Regions from separate parts of the Pseudoxanthomonas sp. 134C1 genome, predicted to be linked through region 1. Evidence: riboswitches for the same ligand, from Rfam matches in the RefSeq annotation. Region 1 holds a riboswitch; the other holds the start of a gene.
What was found. Region 1 has a riboswitch for glycine ahead of AC3DEZ_RS15055 (trimeric intracellular cation channel family protein). Riboswitches for the same ligand answer to the same signal wherever they lie in the genome.
Positions count from the first base shown of each region.

Region 2: linked by a shared signal. The riboswitch ahead of gcvP (aminomethyl-transferring glycine dehydrogenase) and the one ahead of AC3DEZ_RS15055 (trimeric intracellular cation channel family protein) in region 1 are both predicted to bind glycine.

Region 1 is NZ_JBYMTH010000008.1:106,065-121,704, reverse strand. Features, by position in the region: gene rarD (EamA family transporter RarD) at 1-901, opposite strand, end outside; gene yedA (drug/metabolite exporter YedA) at 898-1,800, opposite strand; gene AC3DEZ_RS15080 (carboxy terminal-processing peptidase) at 2,079-4,271, opposite strand; gene lipA (lipoyl synthase) at 4,460-5,494, opposite strand; gene AC3DEZ_RS15070 (AsmA family protein) at 5,905-8,100, opposite strand; gene scpC (succinyl-CoA:acetate CoA-transferase ScpC) at 8,228-9,742, shown strand; gene AC3DEZ_RS15060 (GNAT family N-acetyltransferase) at 9,806-10,327, opposite strand; glycine riboswitch at 10,383-10,475, shown strand; glycine riboswitch at 10,486-10,577, shown strand; gene AC3DEZ_RS15055 (trimeric intracellular cation channel family protein) at 10,687-11,304, shown strand; gene AC3DEZ_RS15050 (3-deoxy-7-phosphoheptulonate synthase) at 11,420-12,493, opposite strand; gene AC3DEZ_RS15045 (hypothetical protein) at 12,879-13,730, opposite strand; gene AC3DEZ_RS15040 (DUF6616 family protein) at 13,830-14,168, opposite strand; gene AC3DEZ_RS15035 (DNA alkylation repair protein) at 14,191-14,931, opposite strand; gene AC3DEZ_RS15030 (MarR family winged helix-turn-helix transcriptional regulator) at 14,934-15,431, opposite strand; gene groL (chaperonin GroEL) at 15,577-15,640, opposite strand, start outside.
Region 2 is NZ_JBYMTH010000003.1:341,713-357,352, forward strand. Features, by position in the region: gene AC3DEZ_RS08760 (M2 family metallopeptidase) at 1-1,765, shown strand, start outside; gene AC3DEZ_RS08765 (hypothetical protein) at 1,890-3,434, shown strand; gene AC3DEZ_RS08770 (metal-dependent hydrolase) at 3,633-4,172, shown strand; gene AC3DEZ_RS08775 (hypothetical protein) at 4,225-4,653, opposite strand; gene AC3DEZ_RS08780 (multidrug effflux MFS transporter) at 4,675-5,934, opposite strand; gene AC3DEZ_RS08785 (VOC family protein) at 5,931-6,386, opposite strand; glycine riboswitch at 6,554-6,668, shown strand; gene gcvP (aminomethyl-transferring glycine dehydrogenase) at 6,721-9,639, shown strand; gene AC3DEZ_RS08795 (GNAT family N-acetyltransferase) at 9,844-10,317, opposite strand; gene AC3DEZ_RS08800 (hypothetical protein) at 10,365-10,667, opposite strand; gene AC3DEZ_RS08805 (cupin domain-containing protein) at 10,856-11,197, opposite strand; gene AC3DEZ_RS08810 (hypothetical protein) at 11,475-11,924, shown strand; gene AC3DEZ_RS08815 (PASTA domain-containing protein) at 12,027-13,379, shown strand; gene AC3DEZ_RS08820 (pyridoxamine 5'-phosphate oxidase family protein) at 13,437-13,928, opposite strand; gene AC3DEZ_RS08825 (DUF6496 domain-containing protein) at 14,095-14,601, shown strand; gene AC3DEZ_RS08830 (hypothetical protein) at 14,870-15,640, shown strand, end outside.

The sequences.
Region 1 (15,640 bases):
CCGGTACCACCGGTCGCTGACGCGAACGCCACAGACCATCGGCGGCGAAAATCAGCAGACCGGTCCAGATGGCGGCGAAGCCGAACGCCTGCGCGGCGCCGAAGGGTTCGCGGAACACGAACACGCCGATCAGGAACTGGATGCTCGGCGCCACGTATTGCAGCAGGCCCACCACCGTCAGCGGAATCCGGCGCACGCCATAGGCGAATCCGATCAGCGGAATGGCGGTGACCACGCCGCCGAAGATCAACAGCAGATCGATCTTCCACCCCCAGCCCTGCAGGAAACCGCCGCCGTGGCCGTTCTCGCCCCAGACGACGAACGCCAGCGCCGGCAGGAACAGGTACAGGCTTTCCACGCCCAGTCCGGCCACCGCGTCGACCGCCACCAACTTGCGCACCAGGCCGTACATGCCGAACGACAAGGCCAGCCCCAACGCGATCCATGGCGGCGAACCGGCCTGCCAGGTCAGCCAGGCCACCCCGGCCAGGGCGAAGCCGACCGCGATCCATTGCGGACGGCTCAGCCGTTCGCGCAGCACCATCACGCCCAGCAGCACGTTGAGCAGCGGATTGATGAAGTAACCCAGACTGGTCTCGACCACATGGCCGGCATTGACCGCCCAGATGTACAGGCCCCAGTTGAACGCAATCAGCAGGCTGCTCAATCCCAGCGCGGCGAACGCGCGCGGCTGGGCGCGGACGGCGCGCACCCAGCCCAGGCCGTTCTTCAGCACCAGCCAGCCCACCACCAGCAGCGCGCTCCAGACGATCCGGTGGGCGATGATCTGGAACGAGGGCACGACCTTGAGCAGGTGCCAGTACAGCGGCACCACGCCCCACAGCACGAAGGTCAGGGTGGTGATCACCAGCCCCTTGCGATCGATGGCGGCGTGGCTCATGCGCGCTTCGCCTTCGCCAGGGTGATCACCACCACGCCGAGCAGGATCATCACCATCGCGCCCAGGTCATGCGCGCTGAAACTCTCGTGGGCGATCCACGCGCCCAGCGCCACCGCGATCACCGGATTGATGTAGGCATAGCTGCCGGCCACCGCCGGCCGCACGTTGTGCAGCAACCAGACATAGGCGCTGAAGGCGACGATGGAACCGAACAGCGCCAGGTAGCCCACCGCCAGCGTGCCCTGCAGGGTCGGCCACCGGGTGAAGCGTTCGCCGATCAGCGCGCCCACCACCAGCATGATCACGCCGCCGCAGATCATCTGCGCGGCCGCCGACATGAACGGCGACGGCAGATCACGGCCACGGCTCCACACCGAACCGTAGGCCCAGGCGATCGGCGCGATCAGCAGCATGATCAGGCCCTTCGGGCTGGCGGTCAGCGCGCTGCCGGAGTTGAGCCAGACCACGCCGAGGAAGCCGATCACGATGCCCGCCCATTCGGCGCGGCTGGGATGCTGTCCGCGCATCGCGCCGAACAGGCCCATCCACAACGGCATCGACGCCACCGCGACCGCCGCCAGGCCGGAAGACACGGTCTGCTCGGCCACGCACACGAAGCCGTTGCCGAACAGCAGCAGCGCCAGCGCCATGAAGGCCAGGTTCTTCCATTGCGCGCGGGTTGGCGCGGCATAACCGCGCCAGCGCAGCACCGCGTACATCAGCGTGCCGGCGACGATGAAGCGGCCACCGGCCATCAGCAGCGGCGGATAGCCGCCTTCCAGGGCCAGGCGGATACCGAGATAGGTGGAGCCCCAGACGACATAGACCAGGGCCAGTGCGACGACGACGGCGACGCCGCCGCGCGCGGGCGCGGCGGTGCTGGAAGTGGAGGAGTTCATGGGGGAAGCGCCAAGCGTATTGAGGCTTATTCTAGGACAGCGCCGAGGGCCACGGCGTGACACCTCCATTGAAAGGTTTCACGGTCCGCCTTGCATCTGGCTCAAGTCTCCTTGCCCCGCCTTTGCAGGAGCGACGCAAGTCGCGACCGCAGCCCGTCCGCCCCCCTTCGGCTTTTACCCCGAAAGAACCCGGCATCATCCACCACACAGAGGCCACCCCAACAAAAAAACGCGGCCCGGAGGCCGCGCTTTTCCATCTCTCCGGAGCCACGTCCGACTCAGTCGGCCCAGCGCCCCGGACCGGTGGATTCCGGCAGCACCTGCGCCGACAGCTTGCGGTCCTGGTTCAACACGCCGATGGCGTCGCCGAGGATCGCGGCCGATTCACGCAGCAGCGGATCCGGACGCTTGTCGACCAGCTTCTCCCGGGCGGCGTCCTTGACGATGTCGCGCTCGCTCGCGCCCAGGCCGTCGTCGGCCAGATCATCCGCCAACGGATCCAGGGTCAGCCCCAGCGCCTTGCGCTCGGCCTGGCGGGTCTTGCGCAGGGTGTCCTGCTTGTCGCGCTCGGCGCGGCGCTCGGCCTCGTTGAGCGAGACGTATTTCTTGGCCGCCTCGGCGCGGAACGTCGCCACGTCCTCGGTCCACCACTGGAACTCCTTGTCCCTGGCGACGCGGGAGGCATGCAGGGCTTCCAGCTTCGGCAGCAGCGGCGCGAAGTTGCCGTACTGGGTGTGCGGCACGGCGGCGATGCGGGTCCACGGCAGCGCGTTGTCGTAGGTGCTCTCGCCGTACTCGCTGGCGTCCACGCTCACCGGGAAGGCGAGATCAGGCACCACGCCCTTGTGCTGGGTGCTGCCGCCGGCCACGCGGAAGAACTGGGCGATGGTCAGCTTGACCTGGCCGAAGCGCGCGGTCTCGTTGGCCGGCCAGCGATCCAGATCGACCATGTTCTGCACGGTGCCCTTGCCGAAGCTGGTCTCGCCGATCACCAGGCCGCGACCGTAATCCTGGATGGCGCCGGCGAAGATTTCCGAAGCCGAAGCCGAACCGCGGTTGATCAGCACCGCCAGCGGACCGTCCCAGGCGACGCCCGGCTTGCGATCGCTGTTGACGGTCACGCGACCGCCGGATTCGCGCACCTGCACCACCGGACCCTTGTCGATGAACAGCCCGGTCAATTCGACCGCCTCGTCCAGCGAACCACCGCCGTTGCCGCGCAGGTCCATCACCACGCCATCGAGGTTCTGGGTCTTGAACTGCGCCAGCAGCTTGGCGATGTCGCGGGTGGCCGAGGTGAAGTCATTCGGATTGCGGCGACGGCCCTCGAAATCCTGATAGAACGCCGGCAGCTTGATCACGCCGATGCGCCGCTGCGGCTCGCCGCTGGCGGCCGGCAGGGTGATGGTCTCGGCCTTGGCCGCCTGCTCCTCCAGCTTGACCTTCTGGCGGGTGATGGTGACCTGGGCGTGCTTGCCGTCGATGCCGGATTCGACCGGGATGTATTCGATGCGGACCTGGGTGTCCTTCTTGCCGCGGATCTGGGCGACGACGTCGTCGATGCGCCAGCCGATCACGTCGGTCATCTGGCCGGACTTGCCCTGGCCGACCGCGACGATGCGATCGCCGACCTTGAGCTTGCCGCTCAGATCCGCCGGACCGCCGGGGACGATCTCGCGGATCGCCACCAGATCGTCCTGCCGCTGCAGCACCGCGCCGATGCCTTCCAGCGACAGCGACATCGACTGGTTGAAGTTCTCGGCGGTGCGCGGGGTGAAGTAATCGGTGTGCGGATCGATCGCGCTGGTATAGCTGTTGAGGAACGCCTGGAACACGTCCTCGCTCTTGAATTCGTCGACCGTGCGCTGCAGGTTGGCGTAGCGCTTGTCCAGGGTCTTGCGGATGTCCTCGGGCTTCTTGCCGGCCAGCTTGAGACGCAGCCAGTCGTTCATCACCGACTTCTTCCAGATCGCGTCCAGCTCCTGGGTGCTCGCGGCCCACGGCGCGTCCTTGCGGTCGTATTCCCACCGCTGGTTGCCGCTGAAGTCGAAATCCTGCTTGAGCAGCGAGCGCGCATAGGCCACGCGCTGCTGCACGCGCTGACGGTAGATGGTGAAGACGTCGTAAGCCGGATCCAGCTCGCCGCTGCGGATCGCATCGCCCATCCGCGCCTGGTAGGGCGCGAACTTGGCCACGTCGGCGGCGGTGAAGAACTGCTTGCCGCCGTCCAGCGCTTCCAGATAGCGCTTGAAGATGTCGGCCGACAGCGTCTCGTCCAGCGCGCGCGGGCGGTAGGCGTAACGGCTGTCCGACAGCAGGCCGTAGACCAGTTTGGAGGTGGTGGCCTGATCCGCGGTGGGCGCGGTCGGCAGCGCGACGCGGTTGTCGCCATCGCCGCGCGCCAGCAGCGCCAGCGGCGACGCCAGCGCCAGGGACAGCAGGAGGACGGCGGGGACTTTCTTCACTTTCATCGGGTACTCGCGGCCAGGTGGCCTTGCTGGAACGGCGGGGAATCTGACAGTCAGACAGTGCCCAAAGTTGCGGCGCTTGTCATCCCTGTCTTTCGGCAGGCGGAAGGGCCTGCCGGAGAGACCCTAACCCCGCGTCCGTAGAGAAAAGTGAACCTGTTTCGGCTGGCCGTCCGTCGGCCGCCAACGGTTCAGCCGGCAGCCGTGTTGCGGGCGCTGGCCGCGGCCTCGGCGGCCTGGCGGTCGGCGTGGTAGGACGAGCGCACCAGCGGGCCGGAGGCAACGTGGCTGAAGCCCAGTTCGTTGCCGTAGAGCTCCAGTTCCTTGAATTCTTCCGGCGTCCAGTAGCGCATCACCGGGTGATGGTGCGCGGTGGGCTGCAGGTATTGGCCGATGGTGACCATCTCCACGTCGTGCGCGCGCAGATCGCGCAGGGTTGCCTTCACCTGCTCCATCGTCTCGCCCAGGCCCAGCATGATGCCGGACTTGGTGGGCAGCTCCGGATGCTGCTGCTTGAACTTCTGCAGCAGGGTCAGCGACCACTGGTAGTCGGCGCCCGGGCGGACATTGGGATACAGGTCCGGCACGGTCTCGATGTTGTGGTTGAACACGTCCGGCGGATTCACCGCCAGGATTTCCAGCGCCCGGTCCATCCGGCCCTTGCCGCGGAAGTCCGGGGTCAGGACCTCGATCCGGGTGCCGGGCGAATGTTCGCGGATGGCGGCGATGCAGTCGACGAAATGCTGGGCGCCGCCGTCGCGCAGATCATCGCGATCGACGCTGGTGACCACCACGTACTTCAGGCCCATGTCGGCGACGGTGTGGGCCAGGCTGAGCGGCTCGGAGGCGTCCGGCGGCTTGGGCCGGCCGTGGGCGACGTCGCAGAACGAGCAGCGCCGGGTGCAGACCTCGCCGAGGATCATGAAGGTAGCGGTGCCATGGCCGAAGCACTCGTGGATGTTCGGGCAGCTGGCCTCCTCGCACACCGTGACCAGGCGGTTCTCGCGCAATTTGGCTTTCAGCCGCGCGACCGAACCGTCGCTGGGGATGCGCACGCGGATCCAGGAGGGCTTGCGCAGCACGGGCGCATCGGCGAACTGCACCGGCGAACGCGAAATCTTGTCGCCACCCAATTGCTTGACGCCCGTTTCCAGCGGGGCGGAGGCAGTGGCGGGGGCGGTGGAAACGACCTGGAGGGGAATCTGGCGCGGGGAGGACTCGTTCATGGCGTGAATTCTACGCCTCCCCCACCCCACCAACAGCCGCCCCCACCGGAATCCAGCGTCACAAGGACACTCGCCCTTGCGAATCCCCAATCCCGAATCCCAAATCCCAAATCCCAAATCCCAAGCATAAAAAAAGCCCGCAATGGCTAGGCCAGTTGCGGGCTTGCTCCCTCCCCCACGTCGGGATGCGGGGCCATCGTGAAGGAGCGGTTACCGGGCTTGCACGCTGCACTGCAAAACAGAACCGGACAGTACATTTGGGCGTGGAACCCGCTTTTCGCCAAAAGCCTTGTGCCGCTTGAATGTTACCGATGCCAGACCAATTTCGGCTGCGATCCTGTAACCGCTTTCACGGTTCACGCGCCTGAAACCTGAATAGGGGCCAAACCGTTCAGCTGCGCAAAACGGCTTCAACGCAGCAGATCCGGCTGGCCCTGATACCACTCCCGGGCCTTCGCCAGGTGCCAGCGACGGGCATTGTCCTGCAATTCCAGCCCCGCGCTCAGCACGCCCCAGCGCGCGTACAGCTGGCCGTTGCGGCGCTGTCCCTGCAGGCGCAGCCGGGCCTGCAGGTCGAAACGGTCGTTGCTAGCCTTCACCCGGTCCAGCACCAGCACGTCGTCGCGCCACTGCACCCGGCCGTCGGCCCGGGCCTGGCCGGCGTCGACCAGCCGGTAGACCCATTTGGGGTAGTCCTTCTGGCGGGAGAACAGCGCCAGCAGGAAGCCAACGTCCTTCATCTGCACCGCCGCGCTGCCGCCGGCGCTGAGCGGGCGGTCCACGTCCAGGCGCGCGCGATCCAGCCGAAGCTTCGCCCACCAGCCGCTGCGCGCGTCGCCGCCGGGTTCGCGGAAGCCCAGATTGCGGAACTGCACGGTGCTGCCGTCGGCGACGAACGCGCGCCGCCTCAGATCCGCGCGGCGCAGCGCCAGGCCGATGTCCACATCGCCGCGCAGATCGATCCCGGCCAGGTGCATCCGCGCGTTGCGCCCGGTGATGCGCAGGCGACCGTGGCCGACATCACCGGCCGTATCCAGCGACAGATCGCCGCTGAGAAAACCGGCGCCGCCGTCGAAGCGCATCTGCCGGCGCGGCAGGTACGGGTTGTAGACGCGCAGATCCGGCACGTTGGCGTTGTCGAACACCACCCGTCCGCGCACGGTATTGCGCAAATCCTGCAGTTGGCCATCGGCATCGAGAAACAGGCGCAGGTTGCGGCCCTGCACATAGGGACGCTCGGGCGCGCGCACGGAAGCGACGTGGAATTGCTCCATCACCGCCTGCAGGCGCGGCACCAGTTCGCCTTTGGGGCCGGCGTCGAGGCGGATGTCGGCGTGGGCGCGGCCGCGGATGCGGTTGCCCATCACATCGGCGACCGCGTCCACCTCCGGCACGCCGATGCGGCTGCCGGCCGCCAGTTCTCCGTTCACCACCTGCACGTCGGCATCCACGTCGCCGGCGCCATCCAGGCGCAGCCACGGCGTCTGCGGAAACAGACTGGTGATCCAGTGCAGCGAGGAGAAGCGCCAACGCCCGATCACATGCCCGGAGGCACGTGGCAGCAGGGAAGGGAAATCGCCCAGCGGGATTTCACGCCCGCGCAGGCGCAGATCGGCGTCCACCGACATCCGTCCCCCGGCCAGCGGCGGCGCCTTCACCCGCAAGGCGATATCGCGTTGGCCCACCGCCAGCGCGATGCCCAGCGCATCGGCGCGGCTCGCGCCCGCGGCGTCGTGGCCACCCACCGGCATGCTCCATTGCAGGCGGCTGCCGGGCGTGAGCACGCCCCGGGAAAATCCGAGATCGATGTTGGCCTGGCCGCGCCCGGGCACCAGCGCCAGGGTGACGCCACCCGGCACCGGCGTCACGTCCAGGCCACTCGTGGTGCCACGCAGCTTCAGCCGCGCATCGGTCCTGAACAGTTTGCGCACGCCGGGGGCTTCCTCGCGCCGGTGCTTCGCGATCGCGAAGGTGGCCTCCAGTTCCGCGTCGCGCAGCACTTCCTCGCCGTCGCGCACCAGCCGCGCCTTGTGGAAACCCGCCTGCGAAGGCAGCAGCTCCATCGGCCCGCCCCGCAGTTGCTTGACGAAGCCGACGCTCGCGCTGCCTTGACCTTCCAGCCGCAGTCCATCGAACTCGCCGCGGGTCACGCTGTCGCTGGCGATGCGGTCGAAACGCAGCACCCAACCGCCGTCGGCGGGTGGCGGCACCGGCAACTCCTGTTCCGCGCGATGGACGCCGCCGGTCACGCCGTCGGCCTGCACCACCGGCACATGCAGTTCCCGCCGCAGCAGCGGCCACAGCGCGATCTCGCCCCGCACCGCGCGGGCCTGCGCCTGCCAGGCGATGCGTCGCACCTGCCCCTGCAACTTCACCTCGCGCAGGCTGACCTGGCCCGGCCACCAGCTGTGGCCGCCCGCCCAATGCATCTGGAACTTCTCCGGCTTGCGGTTGAGCGTGCGCTCGCCCCAGGCGGTGTTGATCCACAGATTGGCCGCGGCCAGGTACAGCGCATACATCGCCAGCAGGGCCAGGGCCAGCCGCAGCGACCAGCGGCGCGCGGCGTTTCCGCGGGAAGCATTCCCGTGATTCGACGTCCTGTTCATGCGCACAGCATGCCCGAACGCCCGGGCACGGAACATCGCACGCCGTGTATTCCCCGATGGTCCTGGCCCCCTGACCGGGCCCGCGGGCGATAATGCGCGCTTTCCGCTTTCTGGTTCCGCTCCCCGCATGTCCAGCGACCGTATCCGCCATCCGCGCCTGCGCGGGCTCGTTGTCTCCGCCGAAGCCGCCGCCGCGCACATCCAGCCCGGCGAGACCGTGGCCATGAGCGGATTCACCGGGTCGGGCTATCCCAAGGAGGTGCCGCTGGCGCTGGCGAGCCGGATCGATCGCTGGCACGCGGAAGGACGCGGTTTCCAGATCCGCCTGCTGACCGGCGCGTCGACCGCGCCGGAACTGGACGGCGCGCTGGCCAAGGTCGACGGCATCGCCCTGCGCCTGCCGTTCCAGAGCGATCCGGACACGCGCCAGCGCATCAACGCCGGCACGCTGGAATACATCGATGCCCACCTGAGTCATGTCGCCCAGCACACCTGGTTCGGTTTCTACGGGGCGGTCGATACCGCGGTGGTGGAGGTCTCGGCCATCCGCGAGGACGGCGCGCTGGTGCCATCCACATCACTGGGCAACAACAAGACCTGGCTGGACCTGGCCCGCAAGGTGATCGTGGAGGTCAATGACTGGCAGCCCGAAGGCCTGGACGGCATGCATGACATCTACTACGGCACCGCGTTGCCACCGCACCGCAAGCCGATTCCGCTGATCCATCCGGACGATCGCATCGGCGACACCGCGCTGCGCTGCGACCCGGACAAGATCGTCGCGGTGGTGCGTACGCATGGCCCGGATCGGAACAGCCCGTTCAACCCGGCCGACGCGACCAGCGAGCGGATCGCCGCGCATCTCATCGAGTTCCTGCAACACGAGGTGAAGCAGGGCCGGCTGCCACCCAACCTGCTCCCGCTGCAATCCGGCGTTGGCAACATTCCCAACGCCGTGCTGGCCGGCCTGTCGGCCAGCGGCTTCCGCGATCTGACCGCATTCACCGAAGTCATCCAGGACGGCATGCTGGACATGCTGCGCGACGGCGTCCTGCGCAGCGCCTCGTGCACCGGCTTCGCGCTGAGCCCCGAAGCGAACGAGGTGTTCAAGCAGAACATCGGTTTCTACCGCGATCGCATCGTCATGCGCACGCAGGAGATTTCCAACCATCCGGAACTGGTGCGCCGGCTCGGCTGCATCTGCATGAACGGGATGGTGGAAGCGGACCTGTACGGGAACGTCAATTCCACCCACATCATGGGCTCGCGCATCCAGAACGGCATCGGCGGTTCCGGCGACTTCGCCCGCAACGGCTACCTGTCGATCTTCCTCAGCCCCAGCACCGCCAAGGGCGGCGGCATTTCCTCGCTGGTGCCGATGGTCAGCCACGTGGACCACACCGAGCACGATGTCTCGATCATCGTCACCGAGCAGGGCCTGGCGGATCTGCGGGGACTCTCGCCCAAGCAGCGCGCGCGCGTGCTGATCGCGCAGTGCGCGCATCCGGACTACCGCGACCAGCTCACCGACTATTACGAGCGCGCCCTGCACGCCAGCTATGGCCGCCACACCCCGCACCTGTTACCCGAAGCGCTGTCATGGCACCAGCGATGGCTGGAGACGGGCAGCATGAAGGCCTGAGGGAAAATTCCCCTCGGTCCCCCTTCTTCGAAGGGGGAGGCAAAATCATCGTTGTCGAGGGAATCAGTCCCGCGCGGTTTCCGTCGCGTCGAACGCCACGCTGTACGCCACCGCGCCCCGCGGCCAGCTGCCGTCGAAGGTCAGCGCCATGAAGTACTCGGCCGGCGCGCCTTCGTAACGCAGGTCGGCATCGTTCGCGAAGCCGAAGCGCGCGTAGTAACCGGGATCGCCCAGCACCACACAGCCACTAGCGCCGGCCTGGCGCAGCCGGGCCAGGCCGGCCTCGATGAGCGCGGCGCCCACGCCGGCGCCCTGCCTGTCCGGCGCCACCGCCACCGGTCCCAGGCCATACCAGCCCGAAGCGCCGTCTGCGATGCCCACCGGCGAGAACGCCACGTGGCCGATCACCCGACCCTCCTGTTCCGCCAGCAGCGACAAGGTCAGTTCGCCGCGCGCGCGCAAGGCATCGACGATCGCCGCCTCGGTGCCGCTGGCGTGTTCGGCGCCCGTGAACGCCTCCGTGATCAGAAGGCGGATGGCGGGCGGGTCGACGGGGGTTTCGGAGCGCAGTGCGTAGGCGATCATGGCGACGGGTGGGCAAACGGAGCCGGCATTTTCACATCCGGCTCTGCTAAAGTGCGCCCCGGACGCAGGAGAGCGGAGCCGCACGGCTCCCGCCGAAGGCGCAGGCTCCCATAATCGCTCAGGCCCGGTTGCCGTCAGCAACCATCCACTGCGTCCACTAACGCCGATCTGGAGAGAGGTCTTCGATGACCCGCCGAAGGGGCAAGCGGCCCACGCCGCCGAACTCTCAGGCAAAAGGACAGCGGGAGCGGCACCGGATTCCGGTCATGAACTGAGCGTTCCAGCCCACGCGCCTGCGCGCGTGGACCGCGTGCGCGCACGTCGTGCCGGCTCCCGCCACCTCCCGCCGGAACCTTTCCATGCTGCTCTCCCTGATCTACCTCATCGCCATCACCGCCGAAGCCATGACCGGCGCGCTGTCCGCCGGCCGCCGGCGGATGGATCTGTTCGGCGTCGTCATCATCGCCTCGGTCACCGCGCTCGGCGGCGGTTCGCTGCGCGACATCGTGCTGGGCCACTACCCGCTGGGCTGGGTGAAGCACCCCGAGTACCTGGGCTACACCATCGGCGCGGCCATCGTCGCCACCTTCGTCGCACGCTGGATGCACCATCTGCGCCAGGCGTTCCTGTGGCTGGATGCGTTGGGCCTGGTCGCCTTCACCTTGATCGGCTGCGCGATCGCGCGCGAGGCCGGGCATGCACCGATCATCGTGGTGATCGCCGGCATGCTCACCGGCACCTTCGGCGGCGTGCTGCGTGACGTGCTGTGCAATGAGATCCCGCTGGTGTTCCAGAAGGAACTGTATGCCAGCGTGTCTTTGCTGACCGGCGGGGCCTATCTGATCCTGTTGCACGCCGGGGTGAACGAATCCACCGCCACGCTGGGCTGCCTGGGCGGTGGCTTCCTGCTGCGGCTGATGGCGATCCGCTACAACTGGGACGTGCCGAAGTTCGTCTACCGCGATGAAATTCACTAGGCGACGCGGTTCGCGCCGCGCAGGAGCGGCCCCGGGCAGCGCGCCGGCGATCCCGGGAGAGGGGAGCGGATCACCCGCGCGCCGGAGCCACTCCTGCGGCCCCTCATCCTTCCGTCTAGGCCGCCTGTGACACGTTGCGTTCGCGACGGCGGCGCACGGCGGCCGCGAGGCGCTCCAGCACGGCGACCGAACTGTCCCAACCGATGCAGCCATCGGTGATGCTCTGCCCGTAAGCCAGCGTCTGGCCGGACACCAGGTCCTGGCGACCGGCGACCAGATGGCTTTCGATCATCGCGCCGATGATGCGGGTCTCGCCGGCTTCGATCTGCGCGGCGATGTCGTCGATGACCGCCGGCTGGTTCTCCGGGTTCTTGAGGCTGTTGGCGTGACTGGCGTCGATCATCAGGCGCGGTGCCAGGCCCGCCTTCGCCAGTACCTGGCTGGCCGCCTCGACGCTGTCCGCGTCGTAGTTCGGCGCCTTGCCACCGCGCAGGATCACGTGGCAATCCGGGTTGCCGGTGGTGGCGGCGATGGCCGAACGGCCTTCCTTGGTGACGGCCAGGAAATGGTGCGGATGCGAGGCCGCGTTGACCGCGTCGGCGGCGATCTTCACGTTGCCGTCGGTGCCGTTCTTGAAGCCGACCGGACACGACAGGCCGGAGGCGAGTTCACGATGGATCTGGCTCTCGGTGGTGCGTGCGCCGATCGCGCCCCAGGCCACCAGATCGGCGATGTACTGCGGCGAGGTGGTGTCCAGATATTCGCAGCCGGCCGGCAGGCCGAGGCGATTGATGTTGCGCAGCAGTCCGCGCGCCAGGCGCAGGCCTTCGTTGATGCGGAAGCTGCCGTCCAGGCCGGGATCGTTGATCAGGCCCTTCCAGCCGACCGTGGTGCGCGGCTTCTCGAAGTACACCCGCATGACGATTTCCAGTTCGCCGGTGAGCGCGTCGCGCAGCGGGCGCAGGCGCTGCGCGTATTCCATCGCCGCGATCGGGTCGTGGATGGAACAGGGACCGATCACCACCGCCAGGCGGTCATCGCGGCCATGCAGGATCTCGTGCAGCGCCTGCCGGCTGCGGGCGACGGTCTCGGATACGGCTTCATCGCATGGCAGTTCCGCGATCACCTCGGCGGGAGGCGTGAGCGGTTCGAGCTTGCGGATGCGCAGGTCGTCGGTGTGGGGGGCCATCGGGAAATCTCCAGGTTCGGTGTCTGTTTCGATGTCGCCAGCCCTGGAAGCAAAAAAGCCGCCAGGTTCGCTGGCGGCTTTCGGGAATGCGTCTGAACGTTTCGTCAGGGTGAGCGCAGTCCTTCCTCCGCCAGCGGCATCGGAAAGTAGTACCAAAAGTAAAAGCGGGCGCGGGACGCGTTCATTGGGGTGCATTGATAACACAGGTTTGGCCCGACGCAAAATGTTTCATCTGCAAGCACCCGCCTCCCCCTCGTGGGAGCGACATGAGTCGCGAGCTTTTGCCTCCAGAGCCCGCGCCGTTCCTGAAGGCTCGCAACTCATGTCGCTCCTACAGGGGGACCGTGAAGCGGGTCCCGCATCGATGCGCCGGGCGGGTCGGCCTTCAATCTCCGTCCCGGAGCGGGCTGCCGCCTTGCCGCAGCCGGTACTGATAGGCCTCGTTGGTCAACCAGCGCACTTCGGGAGCGCCGTCATCGTCCTCGCTTTCAAAAGCCTCCAGCAGATCAGGGTCAAAAACCTGCCGGGTCGATTCTGATGCCGCATCCTCGATCCGGCAGGCACAGCGCTCCTCCCCATCGACCTGGACGACATTGTGGAAAGCCGCCAGGTATTTCGCCTCCAAACCGCCATGGACATGGACGAATTCGCCCTCCTCCACCAGTGAGATCACCGCCAGGTCGCCTCCCACCACCATTGCGCAATCGTTGCCCGCGTTGAGGTAGGCATGGCGCAGGTGGACATCGCCGCGCACCACCAACGCTCCCGTGCAGATCAGCGTGTCCGCCCGCAAGCTTCCGAGCACGATGAAACCGCCGTAGTCCATGAACGGCGTGATTTCCAGGCAGTCCTCGACGATGAGATCGCCGTCGACGATCAAGCAGTCGTAGTCGTCGTCTTCGGTGGAGGAGAACGCGGCCAGATGCAGATCGCCCAAGTGCCAGTGGATGCGGGTGGGTTCGGGCACTGTGGTGGCCGCTTCCACATTTCGGCTTCCCTCGCGCAGAGTGGCGAGAAGGTGCCCCGCTTGATGGAAGCCGGCTTCTTCCACCTCCCGCAGGCCCGCTTCGAAATCCGCCACGAGATCCGGGTGTTCACGCTGAAATTCGTCCCAACTGAGGTCATCGGTCACTGCATCGATCACTTCCCGGGCCGCGTCTGTGACGCTTCCGGCCGAAGCGGTGATACGGGCCAGGGCTTCATCACGGCCGAGTCGGGGGAGATGATTGATCCGCATACGTGGGTTCCGGGGGGGAGGTACCGTCCACTCTCCCGGCAACGCGGGCCGGACACCATAGGAATCGACCTGGAAGTTCGCGCCCGACTGCATGGGCACCTATGCGGAGGCCAGCGCCTGCAGGTGGGTCGCCAGATCCTCGCCCGCGCCCGCCGCGTTGACAGTGGTGAAATAGCCATGCCAACCGCTGGCGGTGATGCCGTCGATCAGTTGCCGCACCGCCGTCGCGTCGGCGCAGCGCCAGACCGCGAAGTAGTCCGCCAGGACCGCATGCGGCAGCGTGCGGTCGATGCGTCCCATCACCAGCGGTGCGATCGCTTCGGCATCGAACGCTTGCATGCCGGCGCCGATGCCGGCGAAGAACGCCGCGCGGCCGCTGGCGTCCAATGCGTGCCAGGCGGGGGTGGCGCTGTAGAACTCGATCAGGGTATGGGACATGCGGTGTCTCCTTTTGGGCGAATCAGTCCAGGTTGCGCGATGCGCGTTTGCGGATATGGGCGTTGGCAGCGCCGGGATGCTGCTGTTGCCATCGCGCGACCAGCGCGCGCACGAACGCCGGCCGGGTCTTGCCGGCGTCGTTGAGCCAGTTGCCAACCGAATCCTGCACGTAGCGCGAAGGATCCTCGGCGAGCGCTTCCAGCAGTGGCAGGGCGTGCTCCGGCGATTGCTTGAACAGACCGATGTGCGCGGCCCACACCCCGCGCGGGCGCAGCGCTTCGCAAGCATAGCGGCGCAGGTTCGGCGAGGCCGCGTGCGTCCACGGCAGCAGGCGCGCCAGCGCCGCCAGCGGATCGGCGGCAATCGCCGGGCGCACGGCCAGCCATGCCCATTCGCGCACGCCGAAATGATCGTCGTCGGCCAGCGGGCGCATGTGGTCCAACTGTGCCGCCAATGGCCATTCCGGTTCGCTGGCAATCAGATGGCAAGCCCAGCCGCGCACGGTGTCAGACGCGTGACCCCGCCAAGCGCGCGCGTCGCCGGCGCCATGGCTGCGGAGCAAGTGCACCGCCAGCGCCATCCGCGTGGTGATGCCGCCACCGCCGGCCGCGCGCATCGCCTCGATGGCGGAGGCCGGCAACATGGGCGCGACCGTGGCCAGCAGGATCGCGAAATCGACCGCCAGGCATTCGGACAGATTTGCGCACGCGGCGGTCCCCGCGTTCAACCGGCGCAGGCGTTCGGGGTCGGGCCGGCGCGCCACGCTCACGGCGCGGCCGCGCCGGCGTCGGTGCGCAGCCAGACCCGCCGCAACAGCGTGCTCAACTGATCGCGCTCGCGGGGCGAGAACCCGGCGAACAGCGACGCGATCCAATCCGCGTGCTGCTGGAACAACCGCCCCGCCAGGCGGCGGCCGGCCGGTGTCAGCACGACGTCGACACGGCGCTTGTCCTCGCGATCGCTCCGGCGCTGCAACAGGCCTTCGCGCTCCAGTCCGTCCAGCAACCCGGTGACGGTGGCGCGGGTGACGCCCGCGCGCTCGGCCAGTTGATGCGGCGACAGCGCTTGGCCGGCGCCATGCAGCAAGAACAGGACTACGAAACGTCCCTCGCTCAGCCCATGCGGCGCCAGTCGCGTCGCGCAATCGCGATCAATGGCGGCGGCCAGCGACAACACCTGGAAGCACAGCCGCAGGCCATCGACATCGGCCTGCCCGTGTCGTCGGGCTTCGTCCAGCAACGCCTGGTGCTTGTTCTCGAGCATGCCGCGCCCCTTTTGATTAGGCGCCTAATTATATGGATGCGCGCGAGCATGTCCAGCGCGCGTCCGCGCGATTCGGGAAAACCAAAGAAAAACCCCGCCTCGCGGCGGGGTTTTCCGGTGTCGCGGTACTGCGTGGAAAGCCGGATCAGAAATCCATGCCGCCCATGCCGCCCATGCCACCGCCCGGCGGCATCGCCGGCTCATCCTTC
Region 2 (15,640 bases), on a different contig from region 1:
CTACCTGTCGCAGCTGAACGTGTGGATCGAGCAGGCCAGGAAATTCGAGGGTCAGCAGATGTCGCCGGAAACCGCGCGCGCCATCCAGTTGCTCAAGCTCTCCACCGCGATGCCCGCGCCGAAGGATCCGGTCAAGCTGGAGGAAATCACCAAGCTGGCGTCCAAGATGGGCGGCATGTACGGCGCCGGCAAGTACTGCACCGGCGAAGGCGACGCGAAGAAGTGCCGCGATCTGGGCCAGCTGGAAGACGTGCTGCGCAGCAGCCGCGACTACGACGCGCAGCTGGATGCCTGGCAGGGCTGGCACACCATCGCCCAGCCGATGCGCAAGGACTACACGCGCTTCGCCGAACTGGTCAACGAAGGCGCCAAGGAACTGGGCTACGCCGACGCCGGCGAGATGTGGCGCAGCGGCTACGACATGACGCCGGCGGAAATCGCCGCCGAGACCGATCGCCTGTGGGGCCAGGTCAAGCCGCTGTACGAACAGCTGCACTGCTACACACGCACCAAGCTGCAGGCCACCTATGGCGTGGAGAAAGGCCAGATCAACGGCATGCTGCCGGCGCACCTGACCGGCAACATGTGGCAGCAGGACTGGGGCAACCTGTGGGACATCCTGCAGCCCTACAAGGGTGCCGGCAGCCTGGACATCAGCGAGGCGTTGAAGGCGCAGTATCAGGCCGATTTCGTCAAGGAACTGGGCAAGGCCGGCCCGGCACCGACCACCGAGCAGCAGTTCCAGGCCGAGCGCGCCGCGCAGTTGGCGGTCGCCAAGCAGATGACCGAGCGCGCACAGGATTTCTATGTGTCGCTGGGCATGCCCAAGCTGCCGGAGAGCTACTGGTCCAAGACCCAGTTCATCAAACCGCTGGATCGCGATGTGGTCTGCCACGCCAGCGCGTGGGACATGAACATGGGCGGCGAACCGGGCGGTGGTCCGGACGTGCGCACCAAGATGTGCATCAAACCCAACGAGGAAGACTTCACCACCATCTACCACGAGCTGGGGCACGTCTATTACTACCTGGCCTACAACAAGCTGCCGCCGCTGTTCCAGAACGGCGCGCATGACGGCTTCCACGAGGCCATCGGCGACACCATCGTGCTGGCGATGACCCCGGACTATCTCAAGTCCATCGGGCTGGTCGGCGATCAGCAGCAGAGCCATGACGCGCTGATCAACGCGCAGATGCGCATGGCGCTGGCGAAGGTGTCGTTCATGCCGTTCGGCCTGATGATCGATCGCTGGCGCTGGGGCGTGTTCGACGGTTCGATCAAGCCGACCGACTACAACAAGGCATGGTGGGACCTGAAGGCCCGCTACCAGGGCGTGGCGCCGGCGAGCGCGCGTGGCGAGGACTTCTTCGACCCGGGCGCCAAGTACCACGTGCCGGGCAACACGCCGTACACGCGTTACTTCCTCTCGCACATCCTGCAGTTCCAGTTCTACAAGGGCCTGTGCGACGCCGCCGGCTACAAGGGCCCGCTGTACAACTGCAGCTTCTACGGCAACAAGGCCGCCGGCCAGCGCTTCTGGGCGATGCTGGAGAAGGGCGCCAGCCAGCCGTGGCAGGCCACGCTGAAGGAACTGAGCGGCACCGAGAAGATGGACGCGAGTGCGGTGCTGGAGTACTTCGCGCCACTGCAGGAATGGCTGAAGCAACAGAACGAAGGCCAGACCTGCGGCTGGCAGGCGCCGCCGGCCGCCACCACCGCGGCCACGCCGGCCGCACCGGCGGAGCCCGCGAAGAAGCGGGGCTGACATCCCGCTTCGGGAACGCGACAAGGCCGGCGCAAGCCGGCCTTGTCCATTCTGGGGCGCGCGTGGTGCCCGCCGTGATCGCTGATACCATTCCCGGACCATGGACGAAGCCGGGGAATGCGGAATGGGCGAGCAGAAACGCGTGGGTCGGGGTCTGGGTTGGCTGGCATTGGCCTGCGCCATCGGCGCGCCGCCCGCATGGGCCCAGAGCGTATCCGGCGAGACCAGCCGCACGCCGGTTGCCGCCACCGCGCACTGGCGCACGCCCGATTTCAACACCCTGCCGGGCGCGCGCCTGCGCTACCGCGAGATGCCGGTCCAGCGCCTGTTCGAATTGCGGAAACGCAACGCGGCGCGACGGATGAAACCGGTGCAGGTCGGCATGGGACGTCGATTGAACACCGAAGGCGTCACGACGCTCGCCCAGCCGGCGCTGAGCTGGCGGGCATTGGGACAGGGCGCATCGGCCGCTCGCCTGGACATCACCTCGCCCGACGCCCTCGCCGTGCGTGCCGGTCTGGTGGTCGGCGCACTGCATCCGGACGTGGAATTGCGCTTCGCCGGATCCGACCACCCCGACCGGATCGTCGCGGTGGTCAGCGCGCGCGAAGCCCAGCGCCAGGTGGATGGGCAAGGCCTCTACTGGACGCCGAGCACCGATGGCCAGACCCAGCTCATCGAAATCTATCGCCCCGCGCACGTCGTTGCCGCCATGGCGCGCGTCAACGCCCCGCAACTGGCACATCTGCTCGCCAACAGCCGCAGCGACTTCAAGATCCTGGAAAAGATCGGCGAATCCGAGAGCTGCAACATCGATACCGCCTGCCGGGTCGCCGAACTGGGCGATCGTTTCGTCCGGGCGAAGAACGCGGTCGCGCACATGCTGTTCATCAGCAAGGACGAGAACGGCCAGACCGGCAGCTTCATCTGCACCGGCACACTGCTCAACGACACCGCCACCGGTACGCAGACGCCCTACTTCTACTCCGCGCACCACTGCATCAGTGATCAGGGCGTGGCGTCCACCCTCAACACCTTCTGGCGCTACGAGGCCACCAGTTGCAACAGCACCGTTTCGCAGCCGGTCACCCAACTGACAGGGGGCGCCACCTACCTCTACTCCAGCAGCGAAACCGACGCCCTGCTGCTGCGGCTTGCCGAACCGGCGCCGGCGGGTGCCGAATTCAGCGGCTGGGACGCGGCCGCGCTGCCGGCGTCGAGCGCCATCCTCGGCATCCACCATCCGGCCGGCGACGCGAAGAAGGTTTCCAGCGGACAGCAGCTGCCGAGCAGCGATCAGACCCACAACGCGGTGGCCTGGCTGAGCGGCAGCACCCAGGGCGGCAGCAGCGGCTCGGGCCTGTTCACCCTGCACGCCGACGGCTATCGGCTGCGCGGTGGCCTGCATGGCGGTGATGCCACCTGCGCGAACAGCGGTTCGACTTCCAACACGCAGAACCGCGACTGGTACTCGCGCTTCGATGTCGCGTATCCGCACATCCGGCAATGGCTGGCCCCCACCACGCCGATCCTGATGAATGGCGCGCAGCCACGCATTCCGGGCCAGGCCAACGCGGTGTCCACCGGCAGCACGCCGACCGTTCCCCGCATCAAGGCACGCGCCGTCTTCAAACAGCGCGGCGCATTCCGCCGGTATCCATCGCCCTGACCGCAGCGCGGAGCTTGCTCCGCTCCCGTCATCGCGGGCGCGGGCATCGATGAGCCATCACCTGCCATGCGGCGCTCTTCCGGACGTGCGTGACGTCTTCGGCTGAGCAAGCGCCGCTGCACCGGATGCGGGTGGGCTTCACCGTCGCTTCAAACGCAGCGGCCATCCTGTGGACTCGTCCGCAATCGAGCTTCCCGCATGCCCACCGTCTTCGCCCACGCTCTGGTTCCCGTCGCCATCGGTCTCGGTCTGGGGCGCCGGCGTGTTCCCGCGCGATTGCTGATCGCGGGCACCGTGGCGGCGATGCTGCCGGATGCGGACGTGGTCGCCTTCAAGTTCGGTATCGCCTATGCGGATGCATGGGGACATCGCGGCGCCAGTCATTCCATCGTATCCGCGCTGGCGCTGGGCGCATTGGCCGCGATCTGCCGTCGCCCCTTGCGCACGACCGCCTGGACGGCCTTCCTGTTCGTCGCCTTCTCGGCGCTCTCGCATCCTTTGCTGGACATGCTGACCAACGGCGGATTGGGCGTGGCCCTGCTGTGGCCGTGGTCGGAGCAGCGCTTCTTCGCGCCGTGGCAGGTGATCGAGGTATCGCCGTTCGCGCACCGGTTCTTCAGCGCGCGCGGCGTGGAAGTGCTGCTCTCGGAAGCGCGCTGGATCGGCGTGCCGGCGCTGCTGTTGATGGCCACGCTCGCCGCACCACGTTGTGCGTGGGAGCGACGTCAGTCGCGATGAAGCATCCGGGGCACCCCAATCGCGACTTCCGTCGCTCACACAAGGAAATCATTCAATGCTGGGTGGGAGTCGCGTCCGGTCCGGTATCGGGTTCCTCGCCGCCAGTGCTCATCTCCGCTTCCAGCTTTTTCTCGAAGTCCTCCAGGCTCATGCCCTGGGCGGCGGCCTCGATGACGGCGGTGTCGCGCAGTTCGTCCGAATAGACCAGCCGCACCGGTTGGCCGTTGGCTTCATGCAGGGCGGCGGCACGCTTGATCATCGCCAGCACTTCGGCGGCGCTGTCGGAACTGCCGGCGATGCGGCCGTCCATGCCCAGCACCCACACGCCGGCCTGGCGCACGATGCCGGCCAGCAGGTCACCCTGCGGATTGCGCAGCTCGGCGTGCGGCTCGATCGCAGGGGCGTTGGCGCGGGCCAGGTTGCGCGCCTTGATCACCTTGCGCTTCTTCGCGTCGCGGCGGGCCTTTGAATTCGTGGACATCGGGGATTCCTTGATTGAAGCTCAGATTTGATCGGTGGGTTCCAGCGCGGCGGGTTCCTTCGGGCAGGCTTCGGCGCGACGGCTCACGTGCGCCTCCCAGCGCCACATCGCCCATCCGCCCAGCGTGAGCACGCCCGCGCCCAGCGCCAGCCACAACCCATGCCGGCTCAACAACGCCGAAATCACGCCGGCGATGATCGTGTTGAGCAGCAGGTTGCTGAAGGCCTGCAACGACGACGCCGCGCCGCGCTGGCGCGGATACATGTCGAGGATGGCCAGGGTGAGAATCGGGAAGATCAGCGCCACGCCGAACGCCGACAGACACATCGGCAACACCGCCCACGGGATGGTGATCGCATCCCCCACCCACGCGTTGTAGGCGATGTTGGCGACCGTCGACACGCCCATGCAGGCGAAACCGATGCGGGTCAGCCGGGTGCCGCTGATGCGGCCGGCCGCGCGCCCGGACACGAATGCGCCCAAGGTCATGCCGCCGATGGTGGGCAGGAACAGCCAGGCGAACTGCTGTTCGTTCAGGCCCAGCCGATCCATCACGAAGATCGGCGCCGAGGCGATGTACAGGAAGATGCCGCCGAAGCTCATCGAGCCGGCCAGCGCCAACCGCTGGAAACGCGGATTCAGCGCGATGGCGAAATAGTCGCGCAGCAGGTGTCTGGGCGAGACCTTCACCCGCACCTCCGGCGGATGGGTCTCCGGCAACCACGCGCCGACCGTCAACAGCAGCAGCAGCGAGAAACCGGCCAGGAACCAGAAGATCACCGGCCACGCGCTCCAGCCCAGGATCCAGCCGCCGATGATCGGCGCGATCGCCGGGGCGATGCCGAAGATCATCGACACCTGGCTCATCAGCCGCTGCGCGTCGTCGCCGTGCAACACGTCGCGGATCACCGCGCGGCCGACGATGAAACCCACACCGGCCGAGAAACCCTGCAAGGCGCGGAACAGCAGCAGCGTGGTCATGTCGCGCGACAGCGCGCAGCCAATCGACGCCAGCAGGAACAGGAACAGTCCGCCCAGGATCACCTTGCGCCGGCCGAACGCATCCGACAGCGGACCGTGCACCAGGCTCATCAGCGCATAGGTCAGCAGGTACACGCTGATGACCTGCTGCATCGCCAGTTTGTCCGCGCCCAGCTGCGCGCCCATCGCGTTGAACGCGGGGAAGACGGTATCGATCGAGAACGGGCCGAACATCGCCAGCCCGCCCAGCAGCAGGGCCAGGCGGCGGTTGGACGGCAGCTTGCGGACGCCAGCGGTCATGGCGCGCTCCCGGCGGCCCGAGGGTCAACCGGCGGCGACGTCGGCGGGCCCTTCAGCTCGACCGTGTTGCCTTCCGGATCCCGCAGATACTGGGACGGGCCCATGCCGTCGGCGCCGTAACGCTCGCCGAACTCGCCCAGGGTCGCCCCGGCCGCTTCCAGGTACGCCGCCAGCGCCTCGCGATCGAACGGTTCCACCCGCAGGCAGAGGTGGTCCACATTGTGGCCTTCGGTCCCCGGCCCCGCCCCGCCCAGCCGGCCCAGCTTGCCGTCCACCGGGATCAGATCTATCAGCGATTCGCCGGCCCGCAGTTGCAGCAGGCCCAGCTCCGGCCGGTCCCGCTCCACCGCGCAGCCCAGCACCCCGCAATAGAAGGCGCGCATGGCCGCCAGGTCGCGGACACGCAGGACCACGTGGTCCAGGCGCAGGAGTCGGAAGGGGGGCGCATTCATGAACAGGGATGGCCGGCGCGGGGGGCCGGACATGGTAAGGCCAACCGGGACGGTGCGGGCGGCCGCAGGCTATAATCCGCGCCGCAAGACCCAGGTGGGAGAAGCGGGGAAACCCGCTGCCGAAGGCGCAAACGCCCGTAATCGCTCAGGCCCGATACCACCCCCGCTGCAAACACTCTGGAGAGATCGGCCACGCGCCGGCGCCGAAGGGGCACGAAGCACTCACCGCGACCTCGTCCGCGGCGCTTCCAAACTCTCAGGCAAAAGGACAGAGGGGCACCCACGTGCGCACTTCGCACGCCCGGCTTCATGCCTTTTCCGGATGCCCCTGCCCATGTCCCAGACTCCGTCCTCGCTTCGCGATCTCGAGCACCACGACGCTTTCATCGCCCGCCACATCGGTCCCAACGACGCCGAAATCGCGCACATGCTGCGCGTGGTCGGCCACGACTCGCTGGAGGCGATGACCAACGCCATCGTGCCGGCCAACATCAAGTCCGCCGCGCCGCTGGCCCTGCCCGAAGCGATGACCGAGGAAGAGGCGCTGGCCAAGATCCGCGCCGTCGCCGACAGGAACCAGGTGTTCAGGAGCTTCATCGGCCAGGGCTACTACGGCACCCACACCCCCAAGGTGATCCTGCGCAACATCCTGGAGAACCCGGCCTGGTACACCGCCTATACCCCGTACCAGGCGGAAATCTCGCAGGGCCGCATGGAAGCGCTGATCAACTTCCAGACCATGATCACCGACCTGACCGGCATGGAAATCGCCAGCGCGTCGCTGCTGGACGAAGCCACCGCCGCCGCCGAGGCGATGACCCTGGCCAAGCGTTCGGCCAAGTCGAAGTCCAATGTGTTCCTGGTCGCCGGCGACACCCATCCGCAGACGATCGAAGTCCTGCAGACCCGCGCCGAACCGCTGGGCCTGACCGTGGAGATCGTCCGTTCCACCGACGCGTTCCATGAAAAGCTCGCCGCCGGCGACTACTTCGGCGTGCTGGTGCAGTACCCCGCGTCCAGCGGCTGGCTGGAGGAATGGGGCCGCGATGCGGAGATCATCCACGGCCACCAGGCGCTGTTCGTCATGGCCACCGATCTGCTGGCGCTGACCCTGCTCAAGACGCCGGGCGAGATGGGCGCCGACATCGTGGTCGGCAACACCCAGCGCTTCGGCGTGCCGTTCGGCTTCGGTGGCCCGCACGCGGCCTTCATGGCCTGCCGCGACGCCTACAAGCGGTCCATGCCGGGCCGCCTGATCGGCGTGTCGGTGGATGCCGCCGGCAATCCCGCCTACCGCCTGACCCTGCAGACCCGCGAGCAGCACATCCGCCGCGAGAAGGCCACCTCCAACATCTGCACCGCGCAGGTGCTGCTGGCGGTGATGGCCTCGATGTACGCGGTCTACCACGGTCCGGAAGGCCTGACCCGCATCGCCAGCCGGGTCGCCCGCCTGACCGCCATCCTCGCCGAAGGCCTGCGCGCGCTCGGTCACGCCACCGTGCACGCCAGCGCGTTCGACACCCTGTGCGTGGATGCCGGCGGCGACAGCGAGGCGATCCTGGCCCGCGCGAAGCAGGCCCGCATCAACCTGCGCGTGCGCGGCAACGGTTCGCTGTGCATCTCGCTGGACGAAACCACCACCCGCGCCGACGTCGAGGCACTGTGGGGCGTGTTCGCCAAGCCCGGTGCCGCCCTGCCCGCCATCGACGCGCTGGACGCCGGCGCGCCGTCGCTGATCCCGGAAGCCCTGCGCCGCACCAGCCCGTTCCTGACCCACCCGGTGTTCAACACCCACCACAGCGAACACGAGCTGCTGCGCTACATGCGTGCGCTGGCGGACAAGGATCTGGCGATGGATCGCACCATGATCCCGCTGGGCAGCTGCACCATGAAGCTCAACGCCACCGCCGAGATGATCCCGGTGACCTGGCCGGAATTCGGCAACCTCCATCCGCTGGCCCCGGCCGATCAGGCCCAGGGCTACAAGGAACTGATCGACGGCCTGGAAGCCATGCTGGTCGAATGCACCGGCTATGACTCGGTCAGCCTGCAGCCGAACTCCGGCGCGCAGGGTGAATACGCCGGCCTGCTGGCCATCCGCGCCTATCACCGCTCGCGTGGCGAAGCCAGGCGCGACATCTGCCTGATCCCCGAATCCGCGCACGGCACCAACCCGGCCAGCGCGCAGATGTGCGGCATGCAGGTCGTGGTCACCAAGTGCGACAGCAACGGCAACGTCGATGTCGAGGACATCCGCCGCGCCGCCGAGAAGTACAGCGATCGCCTGGCCGCGATCATGATGACCTACCCTTCCACCCACGGCGTGTTCGAAGAGGACGTGGTGGAGATCTGCAACATCATCCACCAGCACGGCGGACAGGTGTACACCGACGGCGCCAACATGAATGCACTGGTCGGCGTGGCCAAGCCGGGCAAGTGGGGTTCGGACGTCTCCCACCTCAACCTGCACAAGACCTTCTGCATTCCGCATGGCGGCGGCGGCCCGGGTGTGGGCCCGTGCGCGGTCAAGTCGCACCTGGCGCCGTTCCTGCCGCGCACGCTGGGCGGCGAAGGCGACGTGGGCATGGTGTCGGCGGCCAGCTTCGGCAGCGCCAGCATCCTGCCGATCAGCTGGATGTACATCACCCTGATGGGCTCGGCCGGCCTGCGCAAGGCCACCCAGGTGGCGCTGCTCAACGCCAACTATGTCGCCAAGCGCCTGGCCCCGCACTACGAGACCCTCTACACCGGCCGCAACGGCCTGGTCGCGCACGAGTGCATCCTGGATCTGCGCCCGCTCAAGGACGCCACCGGCATCAGCGCCGAGGACGTCGCCAAGCGCCTGATCGACTTCGGCTTCCACGCCCCCACCCTGAGCTTCCCGGTGGCCGGCACGCTGATGGTCGAGCCGACCGAGAGCGAATCGCAGCACGAACTGGATCGCTTCATCGACGCGATGATCCAGATCCGCGAGGAAATCCGCGCGGTCGAGGACGGCCGCCTGGATCGCGAGGACAACCCGCTCAAGCACGCCCCGCACACCGCCACCCAGGTCAGCGCCAGCGAATGGACCCACGCCTACCCGCGTGAACTGGCCGCGTTCCCGCTGCCCAGCCTGAAACTGCAGAAGTACTGGCCGCCGGTCGCGCGCGTGGACAACGTGCACGGCGACAAGAACGTGTTCTGCAGCTGCATCCCGGTGGAAGCCTTCGCCGGCGAGCCGGAAGCCTTCAGCGAGCCGAACGTGATGTAAGAAAAAAAGCCCCGCGATGCGGGGCTTTTTTTTGGAGAGTACTCGCCAGTCCCCGCAACGCGTCCCTTCCCCCGCTTGCGGGGGAAGGTGCCCGAAGGGCGGATGGGGGCAAGTTCGTATGCTCGCCTCCGAAGAAGGAATGAGGGCGAGTTCCTCTCCGCCCCAGCCGGGGGAAGCTGCTCAAAGGGCGGATGAAAGCAACCCCTAAAGCTGCTTGATGAGGTTATGACTCACCGTCAGGTACCCCAGCCGCGCATACAACGCCTGCGCCCCCGCGTTGTGGGCAAACACGTGCAGGCCAATCCGATCGATGCCCTGCGCGCGCACCTGCGTCTCCATCGCCTTGAACGCGGCGGCGGCATGGCCACGACGGCGATGCGCGGGATGCACGAGCACGTCATAGACGTGCACCTGGCGTTGCTCGCCTTCGGTGTACACGCCGTACCACAGCGATCCGACCGTACCTTCCTCGCCGGCAACGATCTCGAACAGATGATGATCCGGCGTGGCCGCTCCCTGCGGCAGCAATTGCGCGAAGGCTTCCTGCGAACGCTCCCGCGCGCCTTCGGCGGGCCAGCGTCCGGCAGACACATTCTCCTCCGCGTAATTTTCCACTGCGGCATGCAGGAACGTGCGGAACGCACGCTCGCTCATCGGTACCAGCGAAACTTCGGACATGGGCGAAAGAGACGGGACGGGAGGACGGACTCTATCCCAGTCCCGCATCAAACGCGTGGCGGCGGCGTGGCAGGCACGGGAATCGCCGGACGGGTTCCATCGCTCAGCGCCATCAACTGGCAGAAGGTGGCGTCGTAAGCGGCCGCTTCCTCCTGGTAGCCGGCCATCGCCTGGAACGGACCGCGCAGGGACAGCTTGTGCGCGACCGCGCGCAGCCGCTCGCCTTCCGGGTGGGTCTGCACCAGCGCCGCCATCCAGACGGTCAGGGCCTCCAGCTGGCCGATGGCGCGCGCATCGGTGGCCTCCAGGCGGCGCAGATGGGTGTGGATCTGGGTTTCTGACAACAGCATGCAATCGACTTCCGACATGAGGGGTTCACCGCCGCAAAGCCCCCTCTCCGCGTCGTTGGTTTCCCTCACGCGGCAGGCGATCCGGATCGGACAGCGCGATGGAGGACGGCCGCGCCCGGGTCATCCACCGTTGGGCCGCGTGAAGCCCGGGCTGAACCGGAGCGTCGCCGTATTCAGCCTGCGAAGGATCACCCCTCACCCGCCGGCAAGGTCTCCTCGTCCTGATCGTAAGCGGGCGGATAGTAGAGGTTGAGCGTTTTCAGGAAGCCGCGGCCGGTGTTGCGGATTTCATGGCGCTCGCCGTGTTCGATCACCAGCAGACTGCCCGCGCGCAGCGTCTGCCGCTCGCCCTCGATGATCGCCACACCCGTACCGGAGACCACGTACAGCCACTGATCCGCACCACGATGCCGATTGTCCGGCCCGCCTTCCGCCTCGCCCGGCGCGATGACCATTTCCGCCGCCTGCGCCTCACGCACCGCGAACGCGGTGCGGAAACCCTGGCCGAAGCGCAGATGTTTGTAATGCATGACGCTCGTCTCCTCGGCATTGCCGGGCCTGTCGAAACCGTGTCGCTTCAACCTGCCCGCGCCAACGCTGGTACCGGGCGGGTTAAATCCGCGGCAAACCGCCGTGAAGACATGGCCGCGCCTTCATTGCCGTTCGTCGGTTGCCACGCGAATCCCCCATGTGCGCGTGACCGTTTCCCGCGGTGGCGCGCGTGAATGACATCGAGCGTCCATGAGCGAACCGGTGTCTTGCCGGGCCACGCCTCACAGGAAAGGACACATCTCACGGAGGATTCGCATGCTCCCGTCTTTCATCACCTTCACCCGCATCGCCTGCCACGCCACCGACGACATCACCGGCGCCGACGACCTGTACGCCGTCATCGCCGGACAATCCATTTCCCTTGGGCGCTTCAGCGCGGGCGACGATGTCAGCCCGTACATCGAAGCGACGATTCCCGAAGGCATCACCCGCATGACGCTGATGGAAAGCGATTTTCCGGATTCTGACGACGTGCTGGCAACCGTCGATCTCGAACACGACATGGATGTCGACAGGGTCATCGGCATCCTGGAAGGCAGCGCACGCTACGACATCTGGTTCCGCGTACTGAGTGGTGGCGACGACGTGGATCGCAGCAACCGTTGCGGTTCCGCCTGTCCCACCTGCGGCGGTGGCTGCCTGAAGGATCAGGGCCATGGCGGTACCGCGCACTGGTGCGGCCGTCACGAATGGGGCGCCAACTAGTCGCATCGTCCCGCATCGCATCGCCGCGAGCGTCACGCCATCCCGGCCACGCCCGCGCACCCGCGTTCTCTTCACCTGGAGATCCCACAGGAGGGACTCGTCATGGCAGTCCGCTACATGAACTCCGCCGGCCGCGCCGCGCTGCAACTGGGGCGCGGCATCGATACCACCACCGGTACGCCGCTGGGCGTGGCCATCCAGCCCGAAGCGGGCCAGGTGGATCCGCACAACAGCGGTCAGACCGTGAGCTACGACGTGACCATCATCGAGACTTCCGAGGAACTGGAGGAATCACTGGGCTTGTCCATCGGCGCGGAGATGCGCTACGGGCTGTTCTCGGCCTCGGGCAAATTCGAGATGAGCGAGAAGACGCAATACAAATCGTTCGCCACCTACCTGCTGGCCAAATGCGAGGTGCGCAATCCGCCGGTCGGCATGTACGACCCCAAGGGGAAGCCGGCGGCGGCGAACATCGTCAACATCGAGGATCGGTTCCGGCGGGCCTACGGAGATGCTTTTGTCCGCTCGGCGCTCACCGGTGGCGAGTTCTACATCATCATCGAGATCGTCCATACCGACACCAACGTGCAGAAGAGCATGGCGGCCAGTCTGCAGGCCGAGTACAACGGATTCCTGGTCAGCGGCGGCGTCGATTTCAATCTCAGCGAGGACATGCGCCACCGGATGTCCTCGGCGCAGACCCGTATCATCCAGTACCAGGCCTCGGGCAGCGGCGTGACCTGCAGTCTGGTCAACGACGTCGCCGGCGCGCTCAACCGCCTGAAGGCGTTTCCCCAGATCGCGCTGGACAATCCGGTCGCCATCCAGGTGGAACTGGCCTCCTACGACACCATTCCCGAGCTGCAGGGCAATCCCTGGACCCGCGCCAACCTGCGCGAACGCCTGGACGACTGCGCGCGCAAACGCGCCCGCTACAAACAGGTGGTGGATGAACTGGACTTCTTCCTCACCAGCGACAATCGCCAGTACTTCAGCGATCCTCCCGCCGACGAGGACGCGCGCGCATGGAAAGCCAGCTATGCGAGCACGCTGAACAAGGTCATGTCGCATGCGGAAGGGTTGGCCGAAGGCAGCATCGACACGGGATTCGAGGAGCCCGCCGATCTGCCGACGGTGCGTCTGAAGCGCATCATCGCGCCGCCGGAAGCGACGGTCGTCCAGGTTCCCGATCTGACCCACACCCCGCTCGCCGCCGCGCAATCGCATCTGGCGGCACTGGGATTGGTCGCGCAGCCCAACTCGCGTTCGGTGCCCGAGGCGGATGTCGCCACGCCGCGCATGCAGGTGCTTGGCCAGGCGCCCGCGCCACAGACACCGGTCGCGAAAGGCTCAAGCGTGCGCCTGGACTACGCGGTCACCCGCAGCAAGTGGCTCAAGCCGCTGTTGGAGATCGATCGCGTGCGGCTGATCAACCAGGTCCATTTCGCGCAGTGACCGTCGCCCGCGGACATCTCTCCGGGCGATCGGCAGGGTCGGTCGCCCGGTGGGGATTCAATGCCGCAGATTCACCTCGGCCACGCGATCGCGATAGTGCTTCTTCGGATCCATGCCCAGCATCAGCTTCACCCCGGCCAGCATCGGGTTTTCGTTCAACCAGATTTCCGCATGCTCGGCATCGAAGCGCAGCAGCGCCAGGCGCGGATCTTCCATCCCGCCTTCGTACCAGGCGGCCAGGTAAGGATTCCACAGCCGGTCCACCACATCGCGATCCATCTGCTGCACCAGCGTGCCGTTGATGCTGGCGAACAGATCATGACCCTTGGCCGAGAACGTGGCGATGGCGCGCTGCGGCGTGCCCGCGCGCCGGGCCAGACGGTTGTCGGTGGTGGTGAAGAACCAGACGGGGCCGTGTCCCTCTTCCTCCATCTGCGCGGTCATCGGGCGAGTGTGGCCGTCCTCGGCGCCCTCCAGGCCGATCATCACGACCATGTCGGACTTCAGCAGTTTCCAGAATTTCTTTTCGAGTTCCTGTGGCGTATGCATGGCGATACTCCCTCGAAACGGGTGAGTTCACGCTAGTCCCGCGGATGTCACGTGGCCGTCAAGCAAGCGTTATCGCCGTGATAGTCGTGTCCGCCAGCGTTGCCTTCGCCGCCTGTTCACGCGCACGGGACTAACACGGGTGCGTTGTCCCGAGGAGGACTCCGCCATGCCGGAAGCAAAGACCCGCCGCGCCGTCGAACGCGACAGGCGCGAAGGCAAGTCGGCCAGCACCCAGGCCGGCGAGTTCGTCCGCGAGGAAATCGAACACGTCCGCGAGGGCAAGCATGGAGTCAAGAACACGAAGCAGGCCATCGCCATCGGCCTGTCCAAGGCCCGCCGCGCCGGCATCGATGTCGAACCCGGCGACACCGCCTCGCCGGCGGTCAAGAAGAGAGCCCGCAAGGACATCGCCAAGGGCAGGAAAACCGTCACAAAGCGCCCCGCCACCCAACGCTCGGCCGGTGCCATAAAGGCACTGAAGACCACCAGCAAGAAGGCCGCAAAGAAGGCTGTCAGCCGTGCCGCCCTGTCCAAGCAGGCCAAGAAGGCGGCCAGCAAGCGCACCGCCGCCGACCGCTCCGCCGCGGCAAAGAAAGCCGCCCGCACCCAAGGACCCGCCAAGCGTTCGGCCGCGGCCAAAAAGGCCGCGCGCACCCGCAAGGCAGCCTCCTGACAATGTCGGGTGGGCCTCGGCCCACCATTGCCGTCGCCAGGCGCGATACCGGGTGAAGCCGCGAGGCGCTCACCCATCGCCAAGCACCGCGATGGTGGACCCGGGCCCACCTGACGTCGTCCTTCCGCCGAGCCGGCTCGGCGCCACCGTCCTGGTATACGCTTGCCGATATCGCCGATATGCCCTTGGGGAGGGCCGGCGAGGAAGTGGGGCTGGTCGGCCACGGGCCGCCGGCAGGGAGGTTTGAAGGACCAATCGGGGAATCGTCATGCGTCTGTTCCGTCCGCTCGTCGCGGTCGCCTGCCTGTGGCTGGCCGGCTGCGCGCACAACGTCGCCTATCGCGTGCAGCCGGCATCGGCCACGCCCTGCCAGGAGACCGATCAGCGCGATTGCCGCGCGGCGATCCGCCATCCGCTGCGCAGCGGGCCGGACGGCGCCTACATCACCTATGTGGAGTTCGATGACCAAGGCGCGCTGCACGATCGCGCACGCACGCGACAGGCGCTGGATCTGCTGCGCGAACGCACCCGCCAGCGCGCCACCCTGCTGGTGCTGTTCGCCCACGGCTGGAAGCACAACGCGGAAGTAGGCGACGAGAACGTGCGCGACTTCCAGGCCCTGTTGGTCAAACTGCGCGCCAACCTGGCCGCCTACGAGAAAGAACACGAAATTCCGCCCGCGCAACGCCGCCAGGTGGAAGGCGTCTACCTGGGCTGGCGCGGCCTGAGCGCCAAATGGGAGCCGGGCAAGGAACTGACGTTCTGGCGCCGCAAGGCCACCGCGCATCGCGTCGGCACCGACGGCGCCATCGAAGTCATCTCGGAACTGTCCGCGCTGCGCTCGCAGCCAGCGGCCAACGGAGGCCGGCACGCGCTGGTCATCGCCGGCCACAGCTTCGGCGGCGCGCTGGTCTACAACGCCACCGAACACCTGCTGATGCGCGAGTTGGTGGAAGCGCAACAATGCGTGCCGGCCTCCCCGGCAGCGGATGGTCCGCAACTCAGGATCGCGCCGTTCTCTGGCACGCGCGTGGAATCC